Regions from separate parts of the Mitsuokella apri genome, predicted to be linked through region 1. Evidence: riboswitches for the same ligand, from Rfam matches in the RefSeq annotation. Region 1 holds a riboswitch; the other holds the start of a gene.
What was found. A riboswitch is a leader RNA that binds a small molecule or an ion and turns the genes downstream of it on or off. The one in region 1 is predicted to bind thiamine pyrophosphate.

Region 1 (7,957 bases):
GGCACCATCACGAAAGCACTGAAAGAAGACGCGGAAAACTATCCGTTATATAAGGGACGCATCAATCAGGTCTGCACGCGCACTCGCGAAATGATTTTCAAGGAGGACCGCATCCTGTTTCCGCTGTCCCTGCGCTATTTTACGCAGGAGCAGTGGTATGAAGTGTACCGCGACCTCTTCGAGATGGGCATGGCCTTTGTCGATGTCAACACGATGCCGCGCTGGCCGGAAGGAGAAACGTGGCTCGCAGAGAAGAACGCAGAGGTGGAGCCGTCTGTGCTCGATGGCAAAGTCAAGCTGCCGACAGGCGAGCTGACCGTCCGTCAGCTGCAGGGCATCTTGAAACTTCTCGATGTTGACATCACATTCATCGATAAAGACGACATCCTGCGCTATTTCCTCAATGAGGGCAAAGTCTTCTCGCGTCCGCTCTCCGCTCTTGGACGTGAGGTATACAACTGCCACCCGCCGGAGATCATTCCCGTCGTGCGTCAGATGCTGCTCGACTTCAAGGCGAAGAAACGCACACACATGGAAGTATGGCGCCGCATCATGGGCCGTCCAATCGGTGTGCGCTACGCAGCTGTCTATGACGATGCAGGTGAATACATGGGTACAGTCGAATTCGTACAGGATTACCAGAAGGCTCTGGATAAATTTAAGAACAGATAAAACAAATAGAAAAGAAAAGCCAGTTTCTCAACGGGAGGAACTGGCTTTTCTTGAATTTTTCAGACATTTTAGTTATAATAGAGATACCGAAAAAAAGAACATAAATTTTATGTTGAAGATTTGGGGGCGATTTTGATGATCAGACCGATTCCATTCAATATCCGCGAAAATGCAGAGCGCGGCCGTGAGGCCCTGGAGAAGGCAATTGACTTCATGACAGAGCAGCCTTGCAATCCCTTGGGCCGTGTCAGCGGGGCGTTTTCTTCTTTCCGTGTCGATGTCATTGATACACCGGACCGTTATGAAATTTTTGCCGAGCTGCCGGGGTTCCACAAGGATCAGATTACCGTATCGTACGATGATGCCCGTGAATACCTGACCATCAAGGCCGAGCGCCCGGACCCGGATATGGATGTCAAGTACATCTGCCGCGAACGCCGCGTGGGCACGTTTGAACGTACCTTTGAAATTGACGGCATTGTCAAGGACGAGGTCAGTGTTTCTTTTGAAGACGGTGTCCTGCACATTGTTCTGCCGAAGGAACCATCGGAAGCCAATAAGACCGTTTTTGACATCAAATAAAAGTTTATAGTTTCCCTAAAGTTTCCCCCTCCAGGGAAATCTGACAGGCTGTCGAAAAGGCAGAATGCTTTTTGGCAGGATATGTCACTTTCCCTGGAGGGAAATTTTTTGTGGTTTTGTGATTTAGAACGGGAAGGACGATTTTTTTGTTTGCAAATCCATCGATTGAACAGATTTCTGCAGAAGCACTGCATGAGCTGCAATTGAAAAAACTAAAAAAGGAACTGCGCTGGGCCGGTGAAAAGTGCTCATACTACCGGGAACGCTTTGCAGAGGCAGGGATAAATGCTAGCAACTTGCAGGATCTCTGCGACCTGCAGAATTTTCCACTGCTGGCAAAAGAAGAACTGCAGGGGAAAAGGGCTTTTGACTTTCTGACGATGCCGCTTTCGAGCCTGCTGCGCATCTCTTATATGAAAGACGGTGATGGACTGTCTGCCGATGAAGAATATAATGAAGGGTATAATGAAGAGGAAACAGGCTTTCTGCACTTTGCGACCAATGGGGATATTGCGCATCATGTCGAGCAGATGACGCGCAGTCTTGTGGCCTGCGGCCTGCATAATGCCTCCCTCGCGGCTGTACTCGGCGATGGGGCGGACAGCCGTCTCATGGATTTTCACTATGCGGGCGAATTCCTCGGTGCAGCCGCTGTGATGCTCGGCGCGGATAAGAGAATCTGGCCGGCGATACTTGATTCTGTACCGGCAGAGACACTGGCCGGCACGCCGAAACGCCTGATTGAGCTCGACGACATCCTCCAGCAGAAAGGCAGCGGCCTTTGTGAAATGCCTCTTACCCGCATACTCTGCCTGCATACGGAGGTCCCGTCAGAGAGTCTCGTGGCCACGCTGCAGGAAATGACAGCTGCCAAGGTCTATCACCTGCTTGCTTTGCCGGAGCTCGGGACGGCGGCACCATTCCTGCCCTGTGAGCCGGCGGCGCTGACATTTCATCTGCAGGAAGACTACACGCTGGCAGAGGTCATAGACCCTGTGACACGGAAGCCTGCTGCTGATGGCTGCGGCGAGCTTGTGCTGACGTCTTTGGCTGCAGAAGCTATGCCGCTCATTCGCCTGCGCACGGGCCTTAAGGTTGAGTCTGTGCCGGCTCCATGCAGCTGCGGCCGCACGCAGAAACGTTTCCGTCTGCTGCTGTCCTGATGTTTATGGCATTCATGATTCATTTTTGGCGTATTACGCATGAACATGGAAAAGTCATGGATTTGTATTGCATCTTTAGGACAGATTTGTTAAAATAAATGAAGCTGATTGTTCCATAAGGAAACAATCGTGAAGCTCATCATATGAATAGGAAAAGAATGATTCGCTGGGGGAGCCGCTTGGCTGAGAGAATCTCTGGATTCGACCCTTGGAACCTGTTGGGTTAAGACCTGCGTAGGGAAGTGACAAAGCTATTTTGCCGTCCGGTACGCCGGACGGCTTTTTTATTAGGAGGAATATTATGGCTACACAAATGCAGCTGGCCCGTGAGGGCCGCATCACCGATGCGATGAAGATCGTTGCCGAGGAAGAACATATTCCGGCCGAAACGATACGCGAACGCGTGGCAAATGGCACGATTGCCATCTGTGCGAACATCAACCACAAAAACCTGCGTCCGCGCGGCGTCGGCGAAGGCCTGCGCGTCAAGGTCAACGCCAATATCGGCACGTCGAGCACGTTCCCGGACATTGAGCCGGAGCTCAAAAAACTCGACGAAGCGGTGCGCTGCGGTGCAGATGCCGTTATGGACCTTTCGACGGGCAACAATATCGATGTTTCGCGTCAGCGCATCATCGAACATTCGCCCATCATGGTCGGCACGGTGCCGCTCTATCAGGCTACGGTCCGTTCCATCCGCGAGCACGGCGCTGTCGTCGAGATGACGGATACGGATATTCTTGAGACGATTGAGCAGCAGGCCAAAGATGGTGCCGATTTCATGACGCTGCACTGCGGTGTCACGCGTTCGGCCATTGAGCGCATGCGCCGTCAGGGCCGTGTTATGGACATCGTGAGCCGCGGCGGTTCGTTCATCGCCGGCTGGATGCTCCACAACGAGATGGAAAATCCGCTCTATGAACATTATGATGATATCCTTGATATCTGCGAGAAATACGATGTGACCATCAGCCTTGGCGACGGCATGCGTCCGGGCTGCACGGCCGATGCCACGGACCGCGGGCAGCTGACAGAGCTCATCACGCTCGGCGAACTCGTTGACCGCGCCTGGAAACGCGGTGTACAGGTCATGGTCGAGGGCCCAGGCCATGTACCGTACGACCAGATTGAAGCGAACATGAAGCTGGAGAAGCGCATTTGCCGCAAGGCGCCGTTCTACGTGCTTGGACCTCTTGTCACGGATATCGCGCCGGGCTATGACCACATCACGGCAGCCATCGGCGGCACGCTGGCAGCTGTTTCGGGCGCCGACTTCCTCTGCTACGTCACGCCGGCTGAGCATCTGGCCCTGCCGACTATCGAAGATGTTCATACGGGTGTCATCACGAGCCGCATTGCCGCACATGCAGCGGACCTCGTGCGCGGCGTACCGGGTGCGCGCGAGTGGGACCTTGAGATGGCCAAGGCGCGCAAGGTGCTCGACTGGAACAAGCAGATGGAGCTTGCCATCGACCCGGACCTTGCCAAGGCAAAACGCGGTGCACGCAATCCGCAGGATGAAGGTGCCTGCTCGATGTGCGGTGATTACTGCGCCGTTGAGATCATCAACAAATATTTCCATAAAGAAAACTGCCCGTGCCAGGACTGATTCATCAAAAGATGGATGCCTGACATCTGGCCAATGGCAAAAAAATTGCTGCCCGTCATGAGCAGCAATTTTTTTGTGTCTTATTAGCTTTATTATTTGATTTTGTTGAGACGGTCGGCAAGCTTCGCGGCACTTTCATCATCGTACGTGCTCGTCATGATGGGCTGTGCGCCGAGCATGACGGTCTTGCCGTCCACATAGGCTTTCTCTTTGTTATGTCCATTGTGGTAAGCGGCCGCGAGATTGCCGAGCACAAAGTAGGAACGCTCTGCACCGGACATATCCCCCGAGGCTGCCGGCGTGACAAAATCTTTGCCGTTGACTTTGACGGTGCCATCTTTGGCGGTCACATGCTTGTTGCTGTATTCGTAGAGCTTCTTGACATACGCATCGCGGCGGTCGCCGTCGGACGGATGGTCGGAAATGAACTGCTGGAAGGCCGTCGGCTGCGTCTTTTCTTTATCCATGACGCGCTGCCAGACTGCTGCCGTGGCACCGGGGTTGTAATTCGTATGCGTGATGTACTCAAAGGCGAGGGCATCGGCCTCGCGTTCCATCGGCTTCGTGATGTTGCGGTTGTTGATGACCGTCGTGACAATGCTGCCGAGCGTCGTGCCCGTCGCCTCACCGAGAATTGCCATGTTGAGGCTGCGGCGCGCGCCCTTGGCCGGATGGTCTTTCTGTCCGTGTCCCATCTCATGGCCGAGCACGACGGCAATTTCATCGTCGTTGGTCAGGACGCTGAAGAGTCCGGTGTTGATGCTCATATTGTGGCCGAGCGTGCAGAACGCGTTGAAGCTCGTATCCTTATTAATGAAATAATTGTATGGCTTATCGTAGATGGTCGGGTCGACCGCGCCGATGCCGGCAGTCAGGTTCGCCATAATGGTATCAATCCTGCTGTTTAAGGCATAGTCGTTATTGACGCCGTATTCTTTTTTCATCTCTTCGAAAAATTCCTGACGTCCTTCTTCGGAGTCATTGTATTTCTTGAGTGTCTGCGTCAGCTGTGCGTGCGCAATGGCACCTTCGATGCCCGCGCCAATGATGCTGCCAAGACCAAATTCCGCCTGAGCCGTCGGAGCCGGCGCCAGTACATAGGCCCCCGGGACCATCAGAACGCCTGCTGTCAAAATGGCAGCAGCTTTTTTTTGCCAAGTTTTTCTCGCATGCATACGGCATCCTTCTTTCTCGTCGAGATGATAAGAGCATTCTCAGCGTTTCTTTTGCTGTTTATTTTGTTTTTTGGCATCAGAGCTCGTTTCGTTTGCGTCAACAGCTCTAAGAAAAACGCGCATCATGTCTTCGGCAATCGGTATTTTTTCGTCTGGCAGAGAGGAGGCAAGAATCTGCAGCTTCTTCATGCGGTCGGGGCCTTTAGCGAGACTCGTCTTGCCAAGCAGTAAATAATCTGTGCTGATCTGCAGAGCTTTGGCCAGCTTGACGATGGTCGTGGAGGTCATGCTCTTCTTGCCGAGCTCGATATCGGACAGAAACTGCGGCGAGATATCCGCCCACTCTGCAACCTGCTCCCGTGTATATTGATGGGTGTCCCGTATTTGACGTACACGATTGCCGATGATCTGGTTCATATCTTTTCTGTTCATCATAACAGTATACCTCTAATACTTCTTTTAAAAGTATCATACCGAACATCCATTTCTATTGAAATAAACGATAGATATTTCAAGAAGCATACTTTAGTTACATTATAGAGCAAAGTGCGAAAAAAACAAGCATATTATGACGAGTTGTCAGAGGAATTTTACCAACTTTTTCTTTCCAGCAGGAATGTTGTCGAAAGATAGCGAATACTTAAGCAAAGAGGGAATGCTCTCGATGATTATCAGGAATTGAGGTGTTTCATATGTTGGTTAAGGATATTATGACGAAGAACGTCATTACGGTCAAAAAAGATGCATCAATCCGCGAAATTGCGCAGACTATCGTAGATCATGACATTTCGGGACTGCCGGTGGTAGATGAAGAGGGAAAGGTCTGCGGTATTGTCAGCGAAGGCGACCTCATGCGCAAGGAATTTGCGCCGGAGCTGCCGGATGAACTCTGCATCCTCGGTGCGGTCATCTATTATTCGGGTCTGCGCGAGTATCAGGATGCTTTCCGCAAGATTGCGGCGATTTCAGCAGAGCAGCTCATGACGAAGAAAGTCGTGGCCGTGCATCCCGATGATGATGTCAGCAAGGTGGCCAAAATCATGTACGACAAGCATGTCAAACGCGTGCCGGTGCTCGACGATGAAAAGCATCTGCTGGGCATCGTCAGCCGCCGCGATATTGTCAAAATGATGCTTTCATGAAAAAGGTATGAGTACGCCTGACGGGCAGCCGTGAAAAAATGGTAACAGAATGGTAACAAAAATTGTCCTTCTCCAGTGGAAGGACAATTTTGTCATGCTTTCGTATTTTTTTTCGTCTTGGGCTTGCCCGTGCGGCTCGAGAAAAGATAGACGAGCAGGGTCAGGACGATGCCGAGTACGGCATAAGGCCAGCCTTTTTCGAAGAACGCGTAGATGGTGGCGGCGAGACAGAAGAGCACGGCGAAAAAAGTCTGCTTGGCATTTTCGCGGCGATAGCGGAACGTCTCATAGTCGACGCCGACGATTTTTTCAAAGCAGGCAGGGCAGATGACTTCTTTTTCCCCGTTCTTGCCCTGATGGACCAATGCTTCTTTTTCGCTGAGCTCACGTCCGCAGACGGAACATTTGAACATAAAACCCCTTCTTTTCCTTCTTGACTGTTATCCTTTTCAGAGGAATCTGACAGTCTCTATTATAGCGGAAAATCTTTTCTCTGGCTACTCTCCAGAAGGTTTGTGATTCCTTGACACTAAAGGGGAAAACCGATAGAATAGAAAGGTATAGTTATATGTCAAAACTACCGATATAAATTATGCATGAAAGCAAAAAAAGAAAAGGGGGGTGAATATTATCGTTACAATAATATTAGCGGTAATAGTAGCAGTGATCGTCGGTGCGGGCTGCGGCTATGTCATGCGCAAACGCACGGCAGAGTCCCAGATCGGTTCGGCGGAAGCTGAAGCAAAACGAATTGTAGATGATGCAGCCAAACGTGGCGAGACGAAAAAGAAAGAAGCTTTACTCGAGGCGAAGGAAGATATCCATCGCCTGCGTCAGGAACTGGAACGTGAGACGAAAGACCGCCGTTCGGAGCTCCAGCGTCAGGAACGCCGCGTTGTGCAGAAAGAGGAAAATCTTGACCGCAAGCTGGATTCCATCGAAAAACGCGAGGAAGCGCTGACGCGCAAAGAGGTTCGTCTCGACAAGAGCCAGGCTGCTGTCAATGAGATGCATGAACAGCAGAAAGCTGAACTGGAGCGCATTTCCGGACTGACGTCCGACGAGGCACGCACGATGCTCATGGCCGAGGCTGAGGAAGAACTCAAGCACGAAAAGGCCATGAAAATCAAGGAATACGTCCAGCAGACGAAGGACGAGGCCGACAAGAAGGCGCGCGAGATTCTTTCTACGGCTATCCAGCGCTGCGCTGCAGACCATGTCGCTGAGACGACGGTCTCGGTCGTAGCTCTGCCAAACGATGAGATGAAAGGCCGCATCATTGGCCGTGAGGGCCGCAATATCCGCACACTGGAGACGCTGACGGGCATCGATCTCATCATCGATGATACACCGGAAGCCGTCATCCTGTCGGGCTTTGATTCGGTGCGCCGCGAAATTGCGCGCATTGCTCTTGAGAAGCTCATTCAGGATGGCCGCATCCATCCGGCCCGTATTGAGGAAATGGTCGAGAAAGCCAAACGCGAAGTCGACCAGCGCATCAAGGAAGCCGGCGAACAGGCAACATTCGAGACGGGCGTGCACGGACTCCATCCGGAGCTCATTCGCCTGCTCGGCCGTCTGCGCTACCGCACGAGTTACGGCCAGAATGTACTC
Region 2 (7,957 bases), 100 kb from region 1:
AAGACGACCGTCGCAGAGATTGCAGCCAAAAACTACGAGGGCATCGTGATTTCACCGGGCCCCGGCGTGCCGAAGGATGCGGGCATCAGCGAAGATGTCATCCGTGAGCTTGGCGGCAAAGTGCCGATTCTCGGCATCTGTCTTGGGCATCAGGCCATCGGCGAGGTATTCGGCGGCAAGGTCGTGCGGGCCGGCGAGATCATTCACGGCAAAGTTTCGCCCATTCGCCATAACGGCAAAGGCCTTTACGAGGGACTGCCGCAGGGCATCGAAGTCGGCCGCTATCATTCGCTGATCATTGACCGCGCGAGCCTGCCGGACTGTCTCGAAGTCACGAGTGAACTGGAAAATGGCACCATCATGGGCGTGCGCCATAAGGAAAAGGATATCGAGGGCATCCAGTTCCATCCAGAATCCATTCTGACGCCAACGGGCAAAATCATGATGCAGAATTTCCTGAACCATTTAGCCTGAGACATTCTTCCCGTTCATAAAAATAAAGAAATAAAGGAAATCCTTCTTTCGGGAAGGATTTTTCTATTTTTTTAGAGAATATCATACAGTATCAAAATCAAAGCAGTGCCGCAGATGGTTCTGCGGGCTGCAGGGAATAGAGGAGTGAGATATCATGCAATTCGCAATGGGGAAGAAAAAAGCAATTATGACCGCTCTGTGCAGTATGGCATTTCTTATTGCGCCTTACGGCATGACGCCGGCAGGGGCTGCGCCGGCTGTGACAGCTGGGAAAACCCAAATCACAGCGGCAGCACCCGAAAACGCTGTATCGGCTTCGGATGTGAAAGAGGCAGGTAAGCCGGATACGGCAGCATCTGCAGCAGATGAGGCGGCAGAAGTAAAGACGTCTGAAGGAAAAGAGGCACAGGAAGAAAAAGAAACAAAGACAGAAGAGAAAGATAAGGCCGGCAGCAAGCCAGCTGCTGTTTTGCCGGCGGCGAAAGCTTCTCTTGACGATGCTTTTGACCATCTGTCGGAAGTGAAGAACGGGACTTATGATATGGACCTTGCCACATCGGCTCCGGCGGGCAGTGCCAACATGGCCAGCCATATTACCTTTGTGTCCGAGCCGTATACGCGCGCCAAGGGCAGCATGAATATCACCTTTATCCTGCCGGGGGCGCCGGCTTTTGAGCGTGAGATTTCCTATTATATCCGCGAGACGGAGAAAGCCACTGCTTTTTATTGCAAGCTCGGGCATGGCGAATGGGAAAAATCCATTACGCCGCGCAAGGCAAATGATAAGAAGGTCAACGATTTCTGGTCTGCAGCCTTTACGAATGGCTTTATGGACCTCGCTAAGGATGTGCAGTTTGGCGTCAAAGACGGCAGCTGCCAGACTTATCTGGTGACGGTCGACGGCAAGGCCTTTGGCAAACTGCTGCAGGAGCAGCTGCTGCCCATGAGCAAGGATGAGAATATGAAGAAGACGACGGAGGAAATCTGCCGCAGTCTGCCGGACTTCACTTATACGGTCACGATTGATACCGAAAAGAACCTGCTGACCGATGTTCATGCCAATCTGACCGAGCCCATCCGCAAGGCTGCTTCTATCATCGTCAAACGGCGCGATATGCCGCGTTCGGAACGCGATAAGATGCTGAAGGAAATCCGTGAGAGCACGGTTGACCTGCATCTGCAGGGCAGGGACTTCAATGCCCTGGAGGATGTGCAAGTTCCAGCCGAGATTCTGGCCAATGCCAAGGCAACTGAACTGCCGCTGGCGGGCTGATGCGAAAAATAAAATACTTTGCGGGGGAACCTTGTGTTGAGAAGGCAAAAGCCTGACCCTTAGAACCTGTTGTGTTAATACCAGCGTAGGGAGCAAATTGAGATGCTTAAGAAGGCCCGCCAACAGGCGGGCTTTTTGTCATGATGATGAAAAATATAAAGATTGTTTTCAGGAGGCGTTTGGATTGAAGCAGAGAGAAGAAATAGACGAAAAGAAAATGAAAGAGACAATGGAATCGATTCGGGGAAAAATCAGGGAGACCGTACAGCGTACCAAGGAAGACTGTCCGCTCGTGCCGTCTGTCACGAACACGGTGACCATCAATCTCGTAGCCAATGCCCAGCTCGCGGCCGGAGGTTCGGCCGCCATGGTCTATCTGCCGGATGAAGGGGAGGGCATGGCAGCAGCTGGCTCTGCGTTTTACATCAATATGGGCACGTTGATGCCATTTTATGCCGAAACACTGCCGCGCACGGCAAGAGCTCTGCGCGCGCATAAGAAGCCGTGGGTTCTCGACCCTGTGGGCATTGGCATCGGCAGCCTCAGAGAGGGCCTTTTGCAGTGTTTCCGCGCCCTGCCGCCTGCCATTGTGCGCGGCAATGCCTCGGAAATCATCGCTCTCGCAAATCTTTGGGGCCTCGGAGAGAACCTGCAGAAAGCCGGCGTGCGCGGCGTCGATGCGACGGACAGCGTCAAATCGGCGCGGCCGGCGGCGGAAGCACTGGCATCGTTCATTCATGGGGCAGTGGCGGTTTCCGGTGAGCAGGACCTTGTGACGGACGGGCAGACGACTGTCATGAGTGAAGGCGGCTCGGAGTTCTTCACGAAAATCACGGGAGCGGGCTGCTCCTTAGGCGGTGTTGCCGCTGTTTATGCAGCCGAAGCATCGCCGTTCATCGCGGCGCTGACAGCTGTGCAGGCATATAATCTCGCAGGCCGCAGGGCAGAAGAGCAGGCAGCCGGCCCAGGCACTTTTGAAAAATACTTCCTCGATGCGCTTTATCAGGCGAAACCCGAGGAGATTGCGGGAAATCCGTTTCATATGGTTTGAGACGGGAAGACTATTATAATAGGAAAGAAGGATCTTCATGAATACATTGATTGCCGTGGCCATTGCGCCCTGCGGCACAGGCGAAGAAATGTCTGCTTATGTCGGCGAAGTCGTGCGCGTCATCCGCGAGTCGGGACTTTCGAACCGCACGAATTCGATGTTTACGGAAATCGAGGGCGAATGGGACGAGGTCATGGACGTCGTCAAACGCGCGACGATGGTCCTCGCGGATAAGGGCATCCGCACGGAAGTCGTGCTCAAGGCCGATATCCGGCCGGGCTATACCGACATGATGCATGGCAAGCTCGAGCGTCTGGAAAAGAAAATTAAAGAAGAAAATAAAGAGGATGAAGCAAAATGAATATGCGTGAAAAACTCGATATCTCGGCCTATTTTGTCGTGGGGCCTGAGAATACACTGGGACGTCCTGTCAAGGATGTCATACGGGCGGCGGTGGAAAATGGCTTTACCTGCCTGCAGATCCGTTCAAAAGTAGCTTCGGCCCGGGAGCTTATCGCTCTTTGCGGCGAAGCTGCCGCGGTCTTGAAGGACTTGGGCAGGGAGAAGGAAGTGGTCCTCCTCGTCGATGACCGCCTTGACGTCGTGCTCGCCGCACGCGACGCAGGCATCAAGGTTGACGGCATTCACGTCGGCCAGAGTGACATCCCTGTTTCAGTCTGCCGCAAACTGCTTGGCCCGGACTCTGTTGTCGGACTTTCAGCGCGCACGCATGAACTTCTCGATTATGTCCGTCATGCCGATACGAAAGACATTGACTATTTTGGCGCAGGCCCCTTGCATGAGACGCCGACAAAGAAAGACTGCGGCCGCGACCTTGACGGCCATATCATCACGCGCAGCTTCGAAGAACTCACAAAACTGCATGAAATCAGCCCTGTGCCGGTCGTCGTCGGCGGCGGTGTCAAAGCCAAAGACCTGCCGGAGCTCAAGAAAACCGGTGTGGATGGCTTTTTCGTCGTCAGCGCCGTGACAGGTGCAAAGGACCCCGCAGCCGCGGCAAAAGAGCTTGTCTCCGTCTGGCAGAAGTCGCCTCGGGCCTGAGACGTTTTTGCCCCTTCTTTCTTCCGTGTATCTATGGTAAAATAGAGGCAGATACAGGAAGATACGAAGCGATAGAAGAAGGGAGGCGCGTTTATGCGTCTGATTGTCGGCATAACAGGGGCGAGCGGCGTCATCATGGGGTATGCGCTTTTAAAGGCGCTGCATGAGCTGCCCGAAGTGGAGACACATCTTGTCATCACGAAGGGGGCGGCCGTGACTTTTCCTTATGAAACGGACGTCAGTCTCGAGGAAATCAGGGCACTTGCCGATGTTGTGCACGACAACGCGAATCTGGCAGCGTCAATCTCGAGCGGCTCTTATGAGACGGACGGCATGATCATCATTCCCTGCAGCATGAAGACGGTGGCCGGTATTGTCAGTGGTTACACGGACGATCTTTTGCTGAGGGCGGCGGATGTCTGCCTCAAGGAAGGCCGGAAAGTCGTCATCGTGCCGCGCGAGATGCCAATGAGCCGCATCCATCTGCGCAATATCAAGGAAGCAGCCGATTACGGCTGCGTCGTTGTGCCGCCCGTCTTGACTTTTTACAATGGTGCGGACACCGTTGAGAAGCAGATTCAGCATATCATCGGCAAGATTCTGCTACAATTCCATATCCGTTATCGTGATTTTGTCCCCTGGCAGGGGGATGAGGCCTGAGTCTTAGGAGATTCGGGCCTTTTTCTTGTTTGAGGAGGCGGCCAGAAAAAATTTTTTAAAATAAAGTCAAAAAGTCAGAAAAAGTATTTGACTTTTTGACTTTAATGGTTATAATAGGAAATAGAAACGGAAAAGTTTCAGAATACACAACGAAATTAAGAGCGATTATGGAGGATAAGATTATGGGACAAGAAAAATATACAGCGAAGACGCTGGCGGCCCTGCAATCCGCTCAGCAGATCGCAGCAATGAAATACCATCAGGAAATCACGTCGGCCCATGTGCTTTTAGCCTTGGCCAAGGAACCTGAGGGGCTGCTCGCCACGATTTTTGAAGAATGCCAGACGGATATGCCGATGCTCAAGGCAAGACTTGAACAGGAACTCGCGAAAATCCCGAGCGTCAAAGGCACGGACCGTCTCGGCATGGGGATGGATATGGTCCGCGTACTCGGCCGTGCCGAGGAATACGCCAAATCCATGAAAGATGATTATGTTTCGACAGAGCATCTGCTTTTGGCCCTTGTCACGGATGGCAGCTCTGAAGTGCAGGACATCTGCCGTCAGTTCCATCTGACGAAGTCGGCCATTCAGGCATCCATTCGCAAGAACCGCAAGCAGAATGTCACAACGGATAATCCGGAAGAAGGTTATAAATCCCTTGAGAAATTTGGCCGCGATTTGACGGCAGCTGCACGTGCCGGCAAACTCGACCCGGTCATTGGCCGTGATGAGGAAATCCGCCGTACGATTGAGATTCTTTCCCGCCGTACGAAGAACAATCCGGTGCTCATCGGCGAACCTGGTGTCGGCAAGACGGCCATTGTCGAAGGCCTTGCCCGCCGCATCGTGGCTGGCGATGTGCCGGAATCCCTGAAAAATAAGACGTTGTTCTCTCTTGACATGGGTTCCCTGATTGCCGGCGCGAAATACCGCGGCGAATTCGAGGAACGCTTGAAGAGCGTCCTCAACGAGATTGCGAAATCCGATGGCCAGATTCTGCTGTTCATCGATGAACTGCATACGGTCGTCGGTGCCGGTGCTACGGAAGGTGCCATGGATGCCGGCAACCTCCTGAAACCGATGCTGGCCCGCGGCGAGCTGCGCTGCATTGGTGCCACGACGCTCAATGAGTACCGCAAATACATCGAGAAGGATACAGCCCTTGAACGCCGCTTCCAGCCGGTCATGGTCGGTGAGCCGAGTGTCGAGGATACGATTTCCATCCTGCGCGGCCTGAAGGAGCGCTATGAAGTTCATCATGGCGTGCGCATCCGCGATGCCGCACTCGTGGCAGCTGCTACCCTTTCGGACCGCTACATTTCCGACCGCTTCCTGCCGGATAAGGCCATCGACCTCGTCGATGAGGCCGCCGCAAAGCTGCGCACCGAGATTGAATCGATGCCGCAGCCGCTCGATGAAATCCGCCGCAAAATCATGCAGCTCGAGATTGAAGAGCAGGCACTGAAGAAGGAAACGGATGAAGCTTCGCAGGAGAAGCTCAAGAAGATCACGAAGGAAAAAGAGAAACTCCAGAAAGAGGAGAATGAGCTCAAGACACAGTGGGAGACGGAAAAGAACGCCATCCTGCGCGTCCGTGCCATCAAGAAAGAGATTGACGGCGTGAACAGCGAGATGGAAGCGGCCGAACGCGCGTATGACCTCAACCGCATGTCCGAACTCAAATACGGCAAACTGCCGGAGCTGCAGAAGAAACTCAAGGAAGAGGAAGCCATCATCGCGGCGAAATCCAAGGACAGCCGCCTCTTGAAAGAGGAAGTCGGCGAAGAGGATATCGCACAGGTCGTCAGCCGCTGGACGGGCATTCCGGTCACCAAGATGCTGACGGGCGAACGCGAGAAACTGTTGCACCTTGAAGATGTGCTGCATGCGCGTGTCGTCGGACAGGACGAAGCCGTCAAGGCTGTCAGCGAAGCTATCCTGCGTGCCCGTGCCGGCATCAAGGACCCGAACCGTCCGATTGGTTCGTTCATCTTCCTCGGCCCGACGGGCGTCGGCAAGACCGAGCTCGCCAAGACCCTCGCAGAAGCTCTCTTTGATGATGAACGCAGCATGATCCGCATTGATATGTCGGAGTACATGGAGAAACACAGCGTCTCGCGTCTCATCGGTGCGCCTCCGGGCTATGTCGGCTACGATGAAGGCGGTCAGCTCACGGAAGCCGTACGCCGCCGTCCGTACAGCGTCATCCTGCTCGATGAAATCGAGAAGGCCCACCGCGACGTCTTCAACGTCCTCCTGCAGATTCTCGACGATGGCCGCCTGACCGATGGCAAGGGCCGTGTGGTCAACTTCAAGAACACGGTCATCATCATGACGTCGAACCTCGGCTCGCATGAAATCCTTAACAAGAGCTACGAAGAGGCCAAAGGCGCAGTCAAGGAAATCCTCAAGGATTACTTCCGTCCGGAATTCCTGAACCGTGTTGATGACATCATCGTCTTCAAGGCTCTGAAGAAGGAACAGGTCAAGAATATTGCGGCCATCATGCTCAAGAGCCTCAGCGACCGCCTTGAGAAACAGATCAAGATTTCGCTGAAATGGACGGATGAAGCCCTTACGGCACTTGCTGACAAGGGCTTTGACCCGAACTTCGGCGCAAGACCGCTGCGCCGCTTGCTTACGCACACGGTTGAGACCTCGCTTTCGAAGGAAATTATCCGCGGCGATGTACGCGAAGGCGATGTTGTCGAAATCGGCTATAACGGCAGCGAGTTTACCTTCACGACCATGCCGAGGGTTAAAAAAGACGACGAAGAATAATTTTCCCCAATCATAATTTAGACATTGCTTTTACTGCCTGACCCCCTCAGACAGAAAAATCCCCGGGAACCGCAAGGCTCTCGGGGATTTTGTTTTGTGGCGGATATATGCCGTATGGAATTATGGTGCCGGTACAAATTTTGCGAGGATCGTATGGCCGTTCTTGACGAGGCTGCGGCTCAAGGCATCGAGCGGCGCAAAGATTGGCGCGTATTCGAGGCGCAGCTGGAAACGGCGGAACTGGTGGGAATTGCAGCCAAAAATTGGCACGCGGTCGAGCATGTAGGGATTCTCGGATGCGGAGGCAAGGCCGTAATGGACGGTGAACGCTGCGCGGTAGCCGGCTTCCTTCGTCATGCGCAAAAGCTCCTCGTCATAGGAGCCGCACGGATAGGCGATGAAATTGATGGGCTTATTCAGGCGCCATTCGAGCGCTTTCTTGGAATCCGCGAGCTGGTGCATGACCTGGTCATCAGGGAGTTTGTCGAGTTCCGGATGCGACAGCGTGTGGCTCTCGAAATCAATGATGCCGCTCTGCTGCATCTCGTCAACCTGCGCCCAGGTCATGTAGTTCGGATACGTGCCGATGAAATCGGAAATCAGGAAAATCGTACCTTTGAGACCGTATTTCTCAAGGATCGGATAAGCATTCTT

Region 2: another riboswitch for thiamine pyrophosphate. It lies ahead of thiM (hydroxyethylthiazole kinase); the one in region 1 lies ahead of thiC (phosphomethylpyrimidine synthase ThiC).

The regions. Positions count from the first base shown of each region.
Region 1 covers NZ_JBHYRS010000003.1:168,933-176,889, forward strand. The annotation lists gene ACE419_RS05790 (DUF438 domain-containing protein) at 1-672, shown strand, start outside; gene ACE419_RS05795 (Hsp20 family protein) at 808-1,254, shown strand; gene ACE419_RS05800 (phenylacetate--CoA ligase family protein) at 1,401-2,417, shown strand; TPP riboswitch at 2,576-2,675, shown strand; gene thiC (phosphomethylpyrimidine synthase ThiC) at 2,719-4,026, shown strand; gene ACE419_RS05810 (M48 family metallopeptidase) at 4,119-5,201, opposite strand; gene ACE419_RS05815 (helix-turn-helix domain-containing protein) at 5,241-5,636, opposite strand; gene ACE419_RS05820 (CBS domain-containing protein) at 5,894-6,343, shown strand; gene ACE419_RS05825 (hypothetical protein) at 6,436-6,756, opposite strand; gene rny (ribonuclease Y) at 6,965-7,957, shown strand, end outside.
Region 2 covers NZ_JBHYRS010000003.1:64,418-72,374, forward strand. The annotation lists gene ACE419_RS05375 (anthranilate synthase component II) at 1-474, shown strand, start outside; gene ACE419_RS05380 (hypothetical protein) at 629-1,747, shown strand; TPP riboswitch at 1,760-1,856, shown strand; gene thiM (hydroxyethylthiazole kinase) at 1,932-2,798, shown strand; gene ACE419_RS05390 (MTH1187 family thiamine-binding protein) at 2,836-3,159, shown strand; gene ACE419_RS05395 (thiamine phosphate synthase) at 3,156-3,860, shown strand; gene ACE419_RS05400 (UbiX family flavin prenyltransferase) at 3,954-4,520, shown strand; gene clpB (ATP-dependent chaperone ClpB) at 4,703-7,303, shown strand; gene ACE419_RS05410 (polysaccharide deacetylase family protein) at 7,424-7,957, opposite strand, start outside.